One region of the Ectothiorhodospira variabilis genome, then DNA from elsewhere that is predicted to be linked to it. Evidence: predicted binding sites of a transcription regulator. Region 1 holds the regulator's gene; the other holds the start of a gene.
The links. The regulator sigma-54, encoded in region 1, starts transcription at its own class of promoters, with help from an activator protein. The targets are predictions, from matches to a motif close to TGGCANGNTNCNTGCTT.
Positions count from the first base shown of each region.

Region 2: the regulator sigma-54 is predicted to act here: its motif matches at 3,474-3,490, upstream of flgA (flagellar basal body P-ring formation chaperone FlgA).

Region 1 is NZ_JAJNAO010000002.1:184,315-192,176, reverse strand. It holds gene LPW30_RS03530 (PTS sugar transporter subunit IIA) at 1-218, opposite strand, end outside; gene rapZ (RNase adapter RapZ) at 240-1,100, opposite strand; gene hprK (HPr(Ser) kinase/phosphatase) at 1,097-2,044, opposite strand; gene LPW30_RS03515 (PTS sugar transporter subunit IIA) at 2,049-2,516, opposite strand; gene hpf (ribosome hibernation-promoting factor, HPF/YfiA family) at 2,524-2,847, opposite strand; gene LPW30_RS03505 (RNA polymerase factor sigma-54) at 2,910-4,409, opposite strand; gene lptB (LPS export ABC transporter ATP-binding protein) at 4,576-5,301, opposite strand; gene lptA (lipopolysaccharide transport periplasmic protein LptA) at 5,298-5,768, opposite strand; gene lptC (LPS export ABC transporter periplasmic protein LptC) at 5,824-6,396, opposite strand; gene kdsC (3-deoxy-manno-octulosonate-8-phosphatase KdsC) at 6,393-6,920, opposite strand; gene LPW30_RS03480 (KpsF/GutQ family sugar-phosphate isomerase) at 6,954-7,862, opposite strand, start outside.
Region 2 is NZ_JAJNAO010000003.1:194,295-202,156, reverse strand. It holds gene LPW30_RS05765 (flagellar hook assembly protein FlgD) at 1-447, opposite strand, end outside; gene flgC (flagellar basal body rod protein FlgC) at 461-883, opposite strand; gene flgB (flagellar basal body rod protein FlgB) at 901-1,302, opposite strand; gene LPW30_RS05750 (CheR family methyltransferase) at 1,488-2,324, opposite strand; gene LPW30_RS05745 (chemotaxis protein) at 2,459-3,388, opposite strand; gene flgA (flagellar basal body P-ring formation chaperone FlgA) at 3,552-4,334, shown strand; gene flgM (flagellar biosynthesis anti-sigma factor FlgM) at 4,425-4,736, shown strand; gene LPW30_RS05730 (flagella synthesis protein FlgN) at 4,741-5,223, shown strand; gene LPW30_RS05725 (flagellar brake protein) at 5,344-6,093, shown strand; gene LPW30_RS05720 (hybrid sensor histidine kinase/response regulator) at 6,109-7,862, opposite strand, start outside.

The DNA.
Region 1 (7,862 bases):
GTGGAGCCGTACATGTCGGTGAGCACCAGGACGCCGTCCCCCTGGTGGAGTCGATGATAGGCATCGATGGCCTTGCCCAGGAGGATGTCCGGGTCACCGGACTGGGAGACCGCCAGGCAGTACGTTTCCAGCGGGATGGTGCCCATCATGGAACGCGCCGTGTTGAGCAGGTCTTCCCCGATGTGATTGTGTGTAATGATCATGAGTCCGACGGACATGCTGGCATCCCGGTTCAAGGATCAGGAAAGTTCACGGTGACGGGTGCTCACCGCCTCGCCCCTGAGGCCGCGGAAATGTTCCGCCAGTCTCTCCGCTAGATAGACTGAGCGATGCTGCCCGCCAGTGCAACCAATGGATACGGTCAGGTATGAGCGGTTTTCACCCTCGAATCGCGGGATCCAGGTGGTCAGGAAGTCGCGCAACGAGGCAAACATCTCCTCCACCATGGGGTGATTGTCCAGGAATCGGGCCACTTCCTCGTCACGGCCGGTAAGGCCGCGCAGCAGCGGTTCCCAGTGAGGGTTGGGAAGACAGCGTACATCGAAGACAAAATCCGAGTCCACTGGTGCGCCATGCTTGAAACCGAAGGACTGGATCAGCAGGGAGATGCCCCGGTCGGCGGCCTGTTCCACACGCTCACGGATCGTCTGACTCAGCTGGTGCACGTTGGTGCGGGTGGTGTCGATGGCGAGATCGGCATGGTTGGCGATATTGGAGAGCAGCTTGCGCTCCAGATGGATGGCCTCCCACAAGGGCACGCCGTCGCGGGTGAGGGGATGCCGTCGACGGGTCTCGCTGAAGCGTCGCAGCAGGGTCTCCTCCTCTGCCTGGAGGAAGATGATCTGCAGATCCACGCCCATGGCGCGGATCTCCTCGACGATGGTGTCGAAACGATCCAGTTCCTCGATGCCGCTGCGGGCGTCGATGCCCACGGCGGCCTCGTCGTACAGGGTGAGGCGGGGGCTGCGCAGCTGCGCGACCACCGCTGTGAGCAGGCCCAGGTGCAGGTTATCGATGCAGTAATAGCCCGCATCCTCCAGGGCATGCAGGGCCACGGTCTTGCCGGAGCCGGACAGGCCACTGACGATGATGAGCTTCATGGGCTTTCGCTCTGCATCTGCTTGCGTTGTCGGGCAGCCAGGTCGTCGCCGGCATAATAACCGCGCAGGCGCAGCAGGTGGTTGCGAATCGCGCCTTCCACCATGACGGCCAGGTTGCGTCCCGGGGCGACCGGCAGGGTGATGACCGGGATTTCCAGCCCCAGCACCACCCGGGTGTAGCGCACCCCGTGCAGGCGGTCGATATCCTCGGCCTGCACCTTGGCCTGATCCTTGAGATCGATGATCAGGCGCAGGTACTTGCTGTTCTTGATGGCGCTATCGCCGTACATGGCCTTCACATTGAGCACGCCCAGCCCCCTCACCTCGAGAAAATTCTCCAGCACCGGCGGGCAGGTGCCACGCAGGATGTCCGGGGCGATGCGGGCGAATTCCGGGGCATCGTCCGCCACCAGGCGGTGGCCCCGGCTGATGAGCTCCAGGGCCAGTTCGCTCTTTCCCACGGCGCTATCGCCGGTCAAGAGCACCCCGATTCCCAGCACTTCCATGAACACCCCGTGCAGGGTGGTGGTCTCCGCCAGCTTGTTGCTGAAGAAGTAACGCAGGATATTGATCAGCTCATGGCTGGGCAGGGCGGTGCGCAGCAGCGGCACCGACTGGCGCTCCGACAGGGTGCGCAGCTCCGGGAGGGGCTCCAGGTTATCGGTCACGATCAGCATGGAGGAGGCGCCGCTGCACAATTGCTCCAGAATGTCTCGCTGGGAGTTCTTGCGCAGCGACCACAGGTAGCGCATCTCATCATTCCCCAGTACCTGGATCTGGTTGGGGTGGATGATGTTCAGGTGACCCACCAGGGACGGACTGCCATGGGGGGTGGACCGGTGCGATATGCTCCGGCCACCCCCCTGAGTACCCGCCACCCAGGTGAGGCCCAGGCGCTCCTCCATGACCTCCATGATGTTGCTGACGGTGAGCGAGTCGGTCATGGGCTCATCCCGGGGCTTCGGTGTCCCATTCCCGCACCAGAGTCAGCAGGTCCGAAGGACCGGAGGTGCTGCGCAGCCGGGCCAGCGTCTCCGGATCGGAGAACATCCTTGCCAGCAACGCGAGGATCTGGAGATGCTCGTCCGTGCAGTCTGCCGGCACCACCAGCGCGAACAGGATGTCCACCGGCTCACTGTCGGGGGCATCGTAGTCGACGCCCTTTTCCAGCTTGAGCAGCGCGGCACAGGCCTCGCTGGCGCCGGCCAGTCGACCGTGGGGGATGGCCACGCCATGCCCCAGGCCCGTGCTGCCCAGGCGCTCCCGGGCCAGCAGGCTGTCGAAGATCTCGCCCTGGGTGAGCTTGGGTAGATGATTGGAGAGCATCTCGCCCAGCATCTCCAGCGCACGTTTCTTGCTGCTCACGTCCGTCTGGCAGTGCACCCGCTCAGGGGCGAGAAGATCACCGATGTTCATGAAACGCTCACTCGATGTGGTTGCGGTGGGAGCCTTCCGCCCGGTGGTGGTCCTTGAGCTTCTCCTTGTGCTTCACCACCTGGCGATCCAGTTTGTCCACCAGGGCGTCGATGGCGGCGTACATGTCCGTATGCGTGGCCTCGGCATGGATGCTGTTACCGCTGAGCAACAGGTTGCTCTCGGCCTTTTGCTGCAGCTTCTCCACGGTCAGGATCACATGCACGTCGATGACGTTGTCAAAATGCCGCTCCAGGCGCTCGAACTTCTCGTTGACGTAGTTGCGCAGAGCGTCGGTCAGGTCGACGTGATGACCGGTGAGGTTGATCTGCATGAGATGACTCCTTGGGAATGGATAGGGATGGGTAATGATCAGGACGGCTGCGTGGGTTTGCTTCAAACGAGCCGCTTGCGTTCGTTGGATGGCGGAATGGACATGGCCTCACGGTACTTGGCGACCGTGCGTCGTGCCACATGAATGCCGCGATCCACCAGGACCTGGGCGATCTTGCTGTCACTCATGGGTTTGCCCTGGGGCTCCTCGGCAACCAGCTTGCGGATCATGGCGCGTATCGCGGTGGCTGAACACTCACCGCCGTCGGCCGTGCCCACGTGGCTGGAAAAGAAATACTTGAATTCGTAGATGCCCCGGGGGGTATGCATGAATTTTTGGGTGGTCACCCGGGAGATGGTGGACTCATGCATCTCTAGTTGCTCGGCGATATCGCGCAGCACCAGGGGTTTCATGGCCTCGTCACCGTATTCCAGGAAGGCACGCTGGTGCTCCACGATGGCTGTGCCCACCCGCAGCAGCGTTTCGTTGCGGCTTTGCAGGCTCTTGATGAACCAGCGTGCCTCCTGGAGGCTGTTGCGCATGTAGGTGTTGTCCTGGCTGGAATCGGCGCGGCGCACGAAACTGGCATACAGGGGGTTCACCCGCAAGCGCGGCGCGATTTCCGGGTTGAGCTCCACCTGCCAGCGGCCTTCGCGCTTGCGCACGAACACATCAGGGATGATGTATTCGGGCGAACTGCTGCTGATGAGCCCGCCCGGGCGCGGGTTCAGTGTCTGGATCAGGGCGATCACCTGCTGCAACTCGCCATCATCCAGCCCCAGGCGCCGCTGCACGCCCTTGTAGTCACGCGCACCCAGGGCATCCAGGTGTTCGCGGGCCAGGGCGCGGGCCTCGGCCAGCCAGGGGGTGTCCTCCGGGAACTGAGCCAGTTGCAGGGTCAGGCACTCGGCCAGGTCACGTGCGCCCACGCCCACCGGGTCCAGGTGCTGAACCATGTTCAGTACGGCTTCCACCTCATCCAGTTCCAGGTCCATTTCCCGGTCCGTGGCCAGGGTTGCATGGATCTGCTCGATGGGTTCGGCCAGATAGCCGTCTTCGTTAATGGAATCGATGATGGTCAAGGCAATGGCCCGGTCACGCTCACTCATGGACGACAGGTGCACTTGCCACATGAGGTGTTCATGCAGGCTTTCCGAGGGGCCGGTCTGGTTCTCGAAAAGGTCTCGCCCGTCGTGGTCCGACTGTCCGGCGCTGGAAGGGGGCACATCGTAGATGTCGTCCCAGTTGCTGTCCACCGGTAATTCGTCGGGGATCTGCTCCTGACTGCCGTCGGCGTTGCCTTCCGTCTCGGCGGCGGCCTCCGCTGCTTCTGCTGCCTCGGAGGTTTCGGCCTGCTCCTGCTCGCGAGGCTCCTCGCTGGCGGTCTCCTGATCGGCCTCCGTGCCCTCCACGGCCTCGAGCATGGGGTTGGTTTCCAGGGTCTCCTGGATCTGGGCCTGCAATTCCAGCGTCGAGAGCTGCAGCAGGCGAATGGCCTGCTGCAGCTGGGGGGTCATGGTCAGGTTTTGACCCAGCCGGAGCTGGACGGACGGTTTCAACATAGCACGATGTGCGCCATCGGGCCGGGGCCCGGGTCTTTGATGCCTGATGATGAAGGCGGGGGCAGGCCCCCGGCGTAAATGATGCTTTCAGGGGAGATTATACGGTGTGCCAGCAAAAATGGGACCCATGTCCCGAAAACCGCATGCTGAACGGGGGGGCTTGGCTTCACAGGCGGAAGTTCTCCCCCAGATAGACGCGGCGGACCTGCGGGTCGGCCAGTACGTCTTCCGGCGCGCCCTGGCTGATGATGTGCCCGCCACTGAGGATGTAGGCCCGGTTGCAGATGCCCAGGGTCTCGCGCACGTTGTGGTCGGTGATCAGTACGCCGATGTTCCGTGACGTGAGATGGGTGATGATCCGCTGGATCTCGATCACCGAGATGGGGTCCACGCCGGCGAAGGGTTCGTCCAGAAGGATGAAGGCCGGTTCGGTGGCCAGGGCACGGGCGATCTCCACGCGCCGTCGTTCGCCACCGGAGAGACTGACCCCGGCGTTGTCGCGGATGTGCTGGATCTGGAACTCCTCCAGCAGGGATTCCATCTTCTCCAGGCGCTGGGCCTTGTTGAGGTCGCGGCGGACCTCCAGCACGGCCATGATGTTGTCTGCCACGGAGAGCTTGCGGAATACCGAGGGCTCCTGGGGCAGATAGCCCACGCCCATGCGGGCCCTCGCGTGCATCGGCAGTCGGGTGATGTCGCGGCCATCCAGACGGATCTGGCCTTCGTCGCAGGGTACCAGGCCCACGATCATGTAGAAGCAGGTGGTCTTGCCGGCGCCATTGGGGCCCAGCAGGCCCACCACCTCACCGCTGTTGATGTGGATGGAGGCGCCGTCCACGGGTTTGACTGCCCGGTAACGCTTGACCAGCTTGTCGGTCTCCAGGCGGCTCATGGGGTGTCGCCGTCCTCCGGCCGGGAGCGAGAACGATCCCGGGGTGCGAAGATGGCCTCCACCCGGCCTGTGTCGCCGGTGCTGGCTTCAAGGGTGGCGGCCTCCAGGTTATAGACGATGCTGCTGCCGCGGAATTCGTCATCCCCCTGCCATACCCGGGCCTCGCCGGTGAGCACCACCCGCGGTCCATCCGGAAAGAACTCCATGCGTCGTGCCTCGGCGCGAACCTCACGGTTGGATTCATCCCGTGTGGTCAGGGTGGCCAGGCGCCCTTCTGAGACCATGCGCTGGAGTTGCCGCTGGGGGGCATGCACCGTCACCTCGTCGCCCGTGATGACGGTATCGCCCTGGGTGATGGTGACGTTGCCCCGGTAAATACTCACCCCCCGCTGATCGTCCAGGCTGGCGCGATCCGCCTCGATGCGGATGGGCAGGTCGGGGTCGTGCTGGCCCTGTGCAACAGGCATACATGACAGCAAAACGGCCAATAGCAGCCCCGCCACAAACGGACTCGTGGGGATGTCAGTGCGGAACATAGGTGCCTCTCACCTGACTCTCAAGTTCCAGGGTATCCCGGGTCAGATCCAAAGTCATGCCCACTCCCTCCGCCTCCCGATGAGTGCTCACCATGCGGGCCAGTGCATCGGTTTGTGCCTGGCGGGGCAGGGTCCACACCGTGACATCCCGGCTGGTGATGGTGATGGGGGGGTGATCAGGGGCCTCGGGGCGGTCCAGACGCACGTTGCCCAGCAGTTGCACTTCGTCGCCGGCGGGTGAAATCCAGCCGTGTTCGGAACGCAGGGTCCAGTCGGGAGCAGGGGGGTGTTCCATGATCAGCACCGGGGCCTCCACATGACTGGAACGGTCCGCCTGGCGCTGCTCCAGTCGGGCGCCGGAGAGCCGGTACTTGAGGTTGCCGGACTCGTCCATGCTCCAGACCACGAAATCCTCGGCAAAGAACTGATTGGCCTCGGGATCTATCTGGGTGGTCGGCACGACGCGTCGTTCCTGGGCATTCTCGGCGAGCCAGAAGCCGACCACGGCCACCAGGGTGAGTGCCAGGATCAGCAGCAGTCCTGAAAGGCGGCGACTCATTCCAGGTAGGGGGCCAGGGCGGCCTGCAGGTTGTCCTGGGCCTCCAGTATGAACTCGCAGGCCTCACGCACCGCTCCACGGCCGCCGCCTGTCCGGGTGATGTAGTGGGCATGCTCGCGCACCAGGGGGTGGGCATCGGCCACGGCAATGGCCATGACGACGCGACGCATCACGGGCAGATCCACCACGTCGTCCCCCATGTAGGCAGCATGTTCGATACCCACACCAGCCGCCTCCAGCAATCCACCCAGGGCATCCAGCTTGTCGCGACGGCCCTGGACGATGTGCTGGATGCCCAGGTCACGGCAGCGGTGTTCCACCACCTGAGAGCGTCGCCCGGTGAGGATGCCGATCTGAACGCCGCTGTCGGCCAGCATGCGGATGCCATGACCATCACGGCTGTTGAAGGCCTTGTACTGCTGGCCATCGTCCCCCAGGTAGAGGTTGCCATCGGTGAGCACGCCGTCCACGTCAAGGATGAGGAAGCGCACGTCGCGGGCACGTTGTCTTGGCGTATCATTCATGGGGCAAGGATACCACGGGGCCGTCGTACCACTTCAGACCACGCCGGCGCGCAGCAGGTCATGCATGTTCAGGGCTCCCACCAGGTGCTGGCCCACGTCCACCACCGGCAGGGCGCTGATCTTGTGGTCCTCCATCACCTTGAGGGCCTCGGCTGCCAGCATGCCCGACTGCACCGTCTTGCACTGGCGGGTCATGACATCACCGATGCACGTGCCACGGATGTCGATGCCTCGGTCCAGGGTGCGGCGCAGGTCGCCGTCGGTATACACGCCGATCAGGTTGCGGTGCTCGTCCACCACCGCGGTCATTCCCAGGCCCTGGCGGGTGATCTCCATGAGGGCGTCGGTCAGTGGGGCATCGGCCCGCACCAGGGGTATGCGTTCACCCGTGTGCATGATATCCCCCACATGCAGCAGCAGGCGCCGCCCCAGGCGACCACCGGGGTGGGAGCGGGCAAAGTCATCGGCGGTGAAGCCCCGGGCCTCCAGCATGGCCACAGCCAGTGCATCACCCATGGCCAGGGTGGCGGTGGTGCTGGAGGTGGGGGCCAGGCCCAGGGGGCAGGCCTCCGCGGCGACGCTCACATCCAGGTGCACGTTGGCCTCCCGGGCCAGCGTGGAACGCGGATTGCCGGTCAGGGCGATCAGGGGGACGCCCAGGCGGCGGATCAATGGCAGGATGGTGAGGAGTTCATCGGTCTCCCCGGAATTGGACAGGGCCAGCGCCGTATCCCCGGTGGTGATCATGCCCAGATCGCCGTGGCTGGCCTCGCCCGGATGGACGAAGAAGGCCGGGGTGCCGGTGCTGGCCAGGGTGGCGGCGATCTTGCCGCCCACATGGCCGGATTTTCCCATGCCGGTGACCACCACACGCCCGGTGCAGGCCAGCATGTACTCGCAGGCACGGACAAAGCGTTCATCCAGGCGGGGGATGAGATCGCG
Region 2 (7,862 bases), on a different contig from region 1:
CGAGGCCTGAGCCCCCATGGGTATGCGCCTGACCAGCGCCCCGGCCGCATCATAGATTCCCACGGTCACATTCTCGGCAGAGGACTTGAGGTCCAGCGCGCCACGCACGCCCCCCTCGTGACCCATTGCTGCCATATCCACCGGCACCAGCACCTCCCGATCCACCAGACTCGCCGCCTGCAGGGTCTGGGACGACTGAACCGACTTGGCGATGCTCTCGAAAGACTTCTGCAACTCACCGATGCCGTTCACCGTGCCGAACTGGGCGATCTGCCCCAGAAAGTCACCGTTCTCCATGGGTTCGAAGGGGTCCTGATTCTGCAGCTGGGTGATCATGAGCTTGAAGAACTCCTCCTGCCCCAACTCGTCACGCTTGCCCGTGTTCGCCTTACTGGAGTTTGTCGACGCCAGCCCCAGGCCCTCCAGCATGTTCAAATCAACGCTCATGGCTCATACCTCCTCAGCCCTGCCCCAACTGCAGCGTGCGCAATAGCAACTGCTTGGTGGTGTTCATCACTTCCACATTGTTCTCGTAACTGCGCGAAGCCGAGATCATGTTGGCCATCTCATCCACCATGTTCACGTTGGGCATGAATACATACCCATCCTCGTTGGCCTGAGGATGATGGGGTTCATACTTCACCCGCGCAGGCGCATCGCTCTCGACGATGTCCATCACGCGAACGGGCATGGTGGAGTTGTTGCCTGGATTGAGTTGATCCATCACCGTCTGGAACACCGGCTGCTTGGAGCGGTAGGCCCCTTCCTCGGTGGTGCTGGCCACCTGGGCATTGGCCATGTTGCTGGCAATGGTGTTGAGCCTCACGGACTGGGCGCTTAGCGCCGAGCCGGATACATCAAAGACCTTGAACATGTTGCTCATGATTCAATTCCCCCGGCCTACTCGCCGCCCCGGAAGGCGTTGCGCAGACCCGTAAACTTGTCACCCAGAAAATCCAGGCTCGCCTGGTATTGAACAGCGTTCTCGGCAAAGGCTGCCTGCTCCAGCTGCGGATCCACCGTATTGCCATCCAGGGAGGGTTGGTTGGGCACCCGGTACATGGCCTCGCCCATGCCGCCCGCACCGCCCGTTGCATCCAGGTGAGCCGCGTGGGTGCGACGCATGGACAACTGATCCGGTTGGTGCTGTTGCTTGAGCACCTGGCGGAAGTCCAGATCGCGGGCCTTGTAGTTGGGGGTGTCGGCATTGGCGATATTGGATGCAAGCAGCTCCATGCGCCTTGAACGCACCTGTAGCGCTGCATCGTGAATACCCAGGGCGTTATCAAATGAGAGCGGCATGATCTTCGACCTCAAGAAAATCTCTTGTCAGTCGAAATGCAATCCGCGTGCCATACGCGAATTTGGATTCGCTTCAGATACTTGGAGGGAGGGAAAAACCAGAAAGAGAGGGCAATCCGGCAACAACCCGCCGTTGGGAGCCGTTGCGAAGCAAGCAGAGTCGAAAGTTTGACGCTACGGGGAGATCACTTCTTCAGGCGATACACCACACCGGGGTTGCAACGCACCATCTCGAAGGCATCGGAATAATTGGCCATGGACTCCGAGGCCCCCAGAAACAGGTAGCCACCCGGATTGAGGATCTGGGAGATGCGCTTGAGGATGGTCCGCTTGGACTCCAGAGAGAAGTAGATCAGCACGTTACGACAGAAGACGATATCAAACCGACCCATGGTGCTGTAGTTGTCCAGGAGATTGAACTCCCGGTAGCTGACGCGGGCCTTGATGTCCGGCTTCACTTCCCAGCGATCGCCTTTTTGAATGAAGAACCGATTACGACGATCAAGCGACAGCCCCCGGGCCACGGCCAGGGAGTCGTAGCTGGCCTCCTTGGCCTCGCGCAGCACAGCACCGGAGATGTCCGTACCCAGGATCTGCACGTCCCGGAGACTACCGGGCCGCGACTGCAGGTACTCGCTGGTGGCCATGCTGATGGAATAGGGCTCCTGGCCGGAGGAACAGGCGGCGCACCAGATGCGCACCGTGGAGCCCGGGGATTTCTTGGCCAGTTCCGGGTAGATCTGATTCTTCAGGATCTCGAAGGGGAAGACATCACGAAACCAGTAGGTTTCGTTGGTCGTCATGGCCTCGATCACCCGCTCGCGCAAGCCTGAGCGGCCCCCGCGCTTGAGGAGCTTGAGCAATTCACTGACCGAGGAGACCGAGAACTCCTTCATCAACCGGGACAACCGGCTGGTTACCAGATAATGCTTGTTGTCTCCCAGTACAAGTCCGCAGGACCGCTCAAGAAAGATCTTGAAGTCCTCGTAATCCTGGGGTTCGATCGGGCCTGATGACAAGATTCTGGTGCTTCCCGGTTAATGGATTTTGCCTGCCTCCGGCCATGAACCGGAACGCGCATTATACCCGCAAAACAAGCCCACAGGCGGCAACGGGTTGCCGCCTGTGGCATTCCCCTGCCCTGCCCCCCCCCCCGTTATTGACCGACCTCTTCGGGCTGCAGGTGGCTGAGCACCGCCTCGGCCAGTTCGTCCGGGCTGAACTTGGGCAGAAATCGATTGGCCCCCGCCTGACGCACCATGGCCTCGTTGAAGGTACCACTCAGGGAGGAATGTAACAGGACGTACAGTCCCGACAACTCCGGCAGCTGACGGATCTCCGAAGATAAGGTGTACCCGTCCATGACGGGCATCTCGATATCCGAGATCACCATGCCGATCTGCTCATCGATGGGGCCCTCCCGTGCCATGTCCTTGAGCTTGTTGAGGGCCTGCTGACCGTCATTGGCCACAATGGCCTCGACACCGATCTGGGTAAGGGCGCGCACGATCTGCTTGCGGGCTACCGAAGAATCGTCGGCCACCAGGGCACGGCGCACCCGCCCACCCTCGCGGATGTTACGGGACAGGGCTTCGTCCACATCCCTGGAAGGACCAGTGACCATCTCCAGGACCTTTTCCACGTCGATGATTTCCACCAGGCGGTCTTCCACCTGGGTGACAGCCGTCAAAAAGCTGTCCTTGTGCGTGCCCCGCGGCGGCGGCCGGATCTGATCCCAGTTGAGATTGATGATGCGATCCACCGAGGCCACCAGCAGGCCCTGTACCGAGCGGTTGAACTCGGTGAGGATGACAAAGGCCTTCTGCTCGTGTTCCGGCGCTGCCATGCCGATGGCGTTGGCCAGGTCCACCACCGAGACGGTCTGCCCTCGCAGGGTGGCCACGCCGCGCACCACCGAATGGGCGCTGGGCATGCGATTGAGGGGTGGGCAGGCGATCACCTCACGCACCTTGAAGACGTTGATGGCAAACATCTGTCGCGTACCCAGGGAGAACAGCAACAACTCAAGGCGGTTCTGCCCCACCATCTGGGTACGCCGATTGACACCATCCATCAAGTCGCTCATGGGCCCCTCCTGCGGAACACCCGGGGATAAACATGGCCAGTCGACCGGGTTATCGGCGGTCTGGGGCAATCCTTGATACCTGATCTGGCACCGGGATTGCATCCTCTTGACACCAATAGCCCCCGGCGCCGGAATCCCGGCAACGATTGCGCGGATCACGATTATGAACCAACTCATACATATCTGTCTCATACCCCGGGCTCATGGCCCCCGCTCCGTTCATGGACGCCGTGGGTGGAGAGGGTCAGTCCTGTCGTGCCTGGCCCTGTGCGCACTGGCACTGCCGCCCACAGCCCTGAGCTCGGAGGTTGAACCGCACGGCAACATTCTCAAGGCAGCCCGGGAGTTTCTCACCGAGCAGGCACGACAGCATCATGGCGACGCCCTTGAGGTGCGCGTAGTCCCGGGACGACTTGACCCGCGACTCCGGCTGCGGGCCTGCGGCGCCCCTCTGGAAGCCCAACTTCCGCCCGGGGGGCGCATGGTGGGCAACACCACCGTGGGCGTGCGCTGCCCCGGCCCCGCGCCCTGGAGCCTGTATGTACCGATGCAGATCAACCTGCGTGGCGAGGTCGTGGTTCTTGACCGTTCCCTGCCCCGCGGCACTGTACTATCCTCCAATGATATAAGACTGGAGCATCGGGAACTCAACAGCCTGCACAGCGGCTACCTGGTGGACCCGGAAGGCGCCCAGAACATGGTGCTACGACGCGCCCTGAGCGGTGGTACGGTGCTTACACCCCACATGGTGGAGCCGCAACGCCTTGTGCATCGGGGTGAGCGCGTCACCCTGATCTCGGAAAATTCGGTGGTCTCTGTACGCATGGCCGGTGAGGCCATGGCAGACGGCTCCTACGGAGACCGGGTGCGAGTCCGCAACCTGTCATCCAAACGCATCGTCGAGGGCCGGGTACTTTCTGCCGGGGTGGTGGGTGTTAATATGTGACACCCGACACATAATACGGGTTAAAGAATTCCCAGGATGAGCCGATAAAAGGACCATGAGAGGCGATGTCTGTATGTGCGAGGAATGGATATGTCCATCGAAATCAAGAATCTAAGCCAGCCGCAGGCGCGGGGTGCCGGTGACAGCCGCGGCACGTCCGAAAGTGCCCGTGGCGGCAAGGGGAGCGGTCAAGCTCCGAGCCCGGCCGATAACACGGCCGACAAGATCACCCTCACCGGGGCCGCAAAACGCCTCAGTGACCTGGAGCAGACTGCGGCTTCCCAGCCGCAGGTGGATGAGCAGCGCGTGGCTGAGCTGCGCCAGGCCATCCAGGATGGAAGCTACCAGGTGAATGCGCAGGCCGTGGCAGAAGGGCTCATGAAGTCGGAAACCCTGTTCTGATCCCATGAACCACACCCCCTTCCCCGAGCACCTGGACCAGATACTCAGTCAGTCCGTGCGTGAGGCCACCAGCCTGGAATCGGCCTTGCAGCGCGAGGGCGCGGCCCTGGCGTCTCGTGACCTGGACGAACTGAATGCGGCCGTGGCTGACAAACAAAGCCGCGTACAGGCACTGGAAGCGCTGACGCGTCAACAAACGGAACTGCTGCAGCGGGAAGGCTATGAAACCAATGCCCACGGCATGGACTGTGTGCTGCGCGACTGGGACGAAGAGGGCGTGCTACGCCCCGTCTGGGATCGCCTGGTGGAAGTCATGTCCCATTGCCATCGCCTGAATCAAGTGAATGGCGGTGTGGTGGAAACCAGCCGACGCCGTGTGGACCAGGCACTGCACATCCTGCGCGGTGAAGAATCCCGCACCGAACTCTACGACACCCGCGGTCGCGCCTTCTCGGCAAGCTCATCCCGCCCGATCACCAAAGCCTGACCTCGCGCATCACTCGGCGGCGATTCCCGACCGCCATGTATCCCACACTGTGCTAACCTTATATTGACGGGTTTAGTCAGACCCGCAGGCACACCTACCCGCGTGGGAGGAACAAGCGCCATGGCACAGATGCAGACACTGGCCCGTGAAGCACCGGCCGGAGAAGTGGGGCAGCCGATGATGACCGCCGACGATATCCTGGCACAATTGAGGGATCTGGAAGCGCGCCATGCGCCGCTCAGTGTGCGACTGGGCAATGAACAGGACTTCTTCAACAGCCGATTGCTGCGCATGGATCCTTCCCACGGATGGTTGTTCCTGGAGGAACTCAAGCCCTACCAGGGGCACCTGCGGGTCGCACCTGGACAGCCCATGCATGTATACGCCGTCTTCGGTGACATGGGCGCCCATTTCTGCACCGAGGTGCTGCACACCGGCGAGCATGATGGCGTGGCCTTCTACGTTCTGGGGCTTCCGGAGGAAATGGACTCGGAACAAAAACGCACCCACTTCCGAACCCCCGTGGAACATTCCCTGGGCGCCAAGGTGACGCTCACCAATCGTGACGGGCGCCAGTTCAGCGGTCGACTGGTGGACGTGTCCCTGGGTGGGCTGAGCGCCCATTTCGACCTGGACACCCCCATCAACGCCCGGGAACTACTTGACGTCAAGGGCCTGCAACTCCCCGGCATCCCCCCCATAGATTGCGGGCTTCAGGTACGGTTCGCCAGGGACGAGAAGGACAAGGGACGGAGACTGGTGGGGGGGCGATTCTTCGACCTGACCCCGGAGGACGAGCGCCACCTGCTGCGAACCCTGCTGGTACTGGAGCGGGAGGAAACGCACCATCATCGCAGGCATGACGACTGAAAACCTCTGCGGATCTCAGACCTCCGTGAGATCCGCCTTGCGGGCCTTCAGGAACGATTCCACAACCCGCATGAAAAGCGCCATATCCAGGGGCTTGGTGAGGTACTGATCAAACCCGGCCTCGCGGCCTCGCTCCATATCCCTTTCGGTGGCGTTGGCGGTCAGGGCGATCAGCGGAATATCAGTGGTCTCCGGCTCCTGCCGCAGCCGCTGCAGCACATCATAGCCATTCATCCCCGGCATGTTGATATCCAGGATGATCAGATCCGGCCGGTGGGCCCTGGCCAATTCCAGACCCAGACCACCCGAAGGGGCATTGAGCACCTGCACCCCCACCCGCTGTCGCAGCACATGCTCCACCAATCGCAGATTGGCAGGGTTATCGTCCACGTGCAGCACCGTGAAGTGACGATCCTGACCGGTGGCAGCGACGGGGGCTGACGAGTGCAACGGGTCGACCTCATCCCCGCTCTCCTGAGCCGCAGGCTCACCGGCCTTGAGCTCGAACCAGAAGCAACTGCCCTGCTCCTGCCCCGTCATGCCGATCATCCCGCCCATCAGTTCCACCAAACGCCGACTGATGGCCAGGCCGATACCGGTGCCTTCAATGGACTCGTTGCCGTCCTCATGCAGCCGGGCAAAGGGTTGAAACAGGGCGTCACGAAGGGACTCGGGTACGCCGCGACCCGTGTCACGCACGCGCACGCGCACGTCTTCGGCACGTGCCTGGGCATCCAGCCACACCTCGCCGTGGGGGCAGTTGTACTTGATGGCATTGGATATCAGATTGATCAGCACCTGCTTGAGCCGGGTGCGATCGGCCATCAGGATCTGATCCACCTGACCCACGTGGATGGTGATGCCCTTGTCCCGAGCCAATGGCCTCAACAATGTCAGACAATCACGGACTACATCCCCCAGCAGCACGGGCTCGATGGACATCTCGATCCGACCGGACTCGACCCGAGCCAGATCCAGCACCTCATTGATCAGATCCAGCAGATGACGCCCACCGCGCAGGATCTCCCTCACGCTTTCCTGTTGCCCCTCGTCCAGTGACGGGTCGGCCTCGAGCAACTGGGAAAACCCCAGCACCGCGTTCATGGGCGTACGCAGTTCATGACTCATGCGCGACAGAAAATCCGATTTAGCCTGGTTGGCCCGATCCGCCTGCTCCTTGGCCTCCTGCCAGCGACTCATGGCCAGGTGACGACCCTCTTCGGCACTCAGGGCCGCCGCCAGGATCCCGAGGATTCGCTCGTCCTCATCCGTGGGCTGCATGTGGCTGGTGGAGACCACGCAGAGACTACCGACCACCTGATCCTGACAGCGGACCGCATGGCCCATGTAGGACTTGATCCCGTAGCGTTTCACATAGGGGTCCTGCTCGGCATAGGGCGTCTGCGTCAGATCCCCGGTCACGTACGCCTTCCCCAGAGTGCCGTTGATCACGTCATGGCAAACATGCCCTTCAGGTGCATCACTCAGGGGCATGTCCTCGGGGGTTCGCCAACGCCCCAGGGCAAAGAGTCGACCCTCTTTCAACCGGTTGTACAGCGCGGCTTCACTCTCCAGCAGTTCGCCGCAAACCTGGGTGATTTGCGTGACGTTCTCCTGATAGTCAGGCCCCAGGCTGGCCAGGCATTCATTCAAGCGAATCAGTCGACGCTCCATGCGCTTGCGCCGACACACGTCCCTGACGATGCCCACCGCGTACCAGCCATCCGTCATCCGCAGCGAAGAGAGGGACAATTCACCGGCCAAACGAC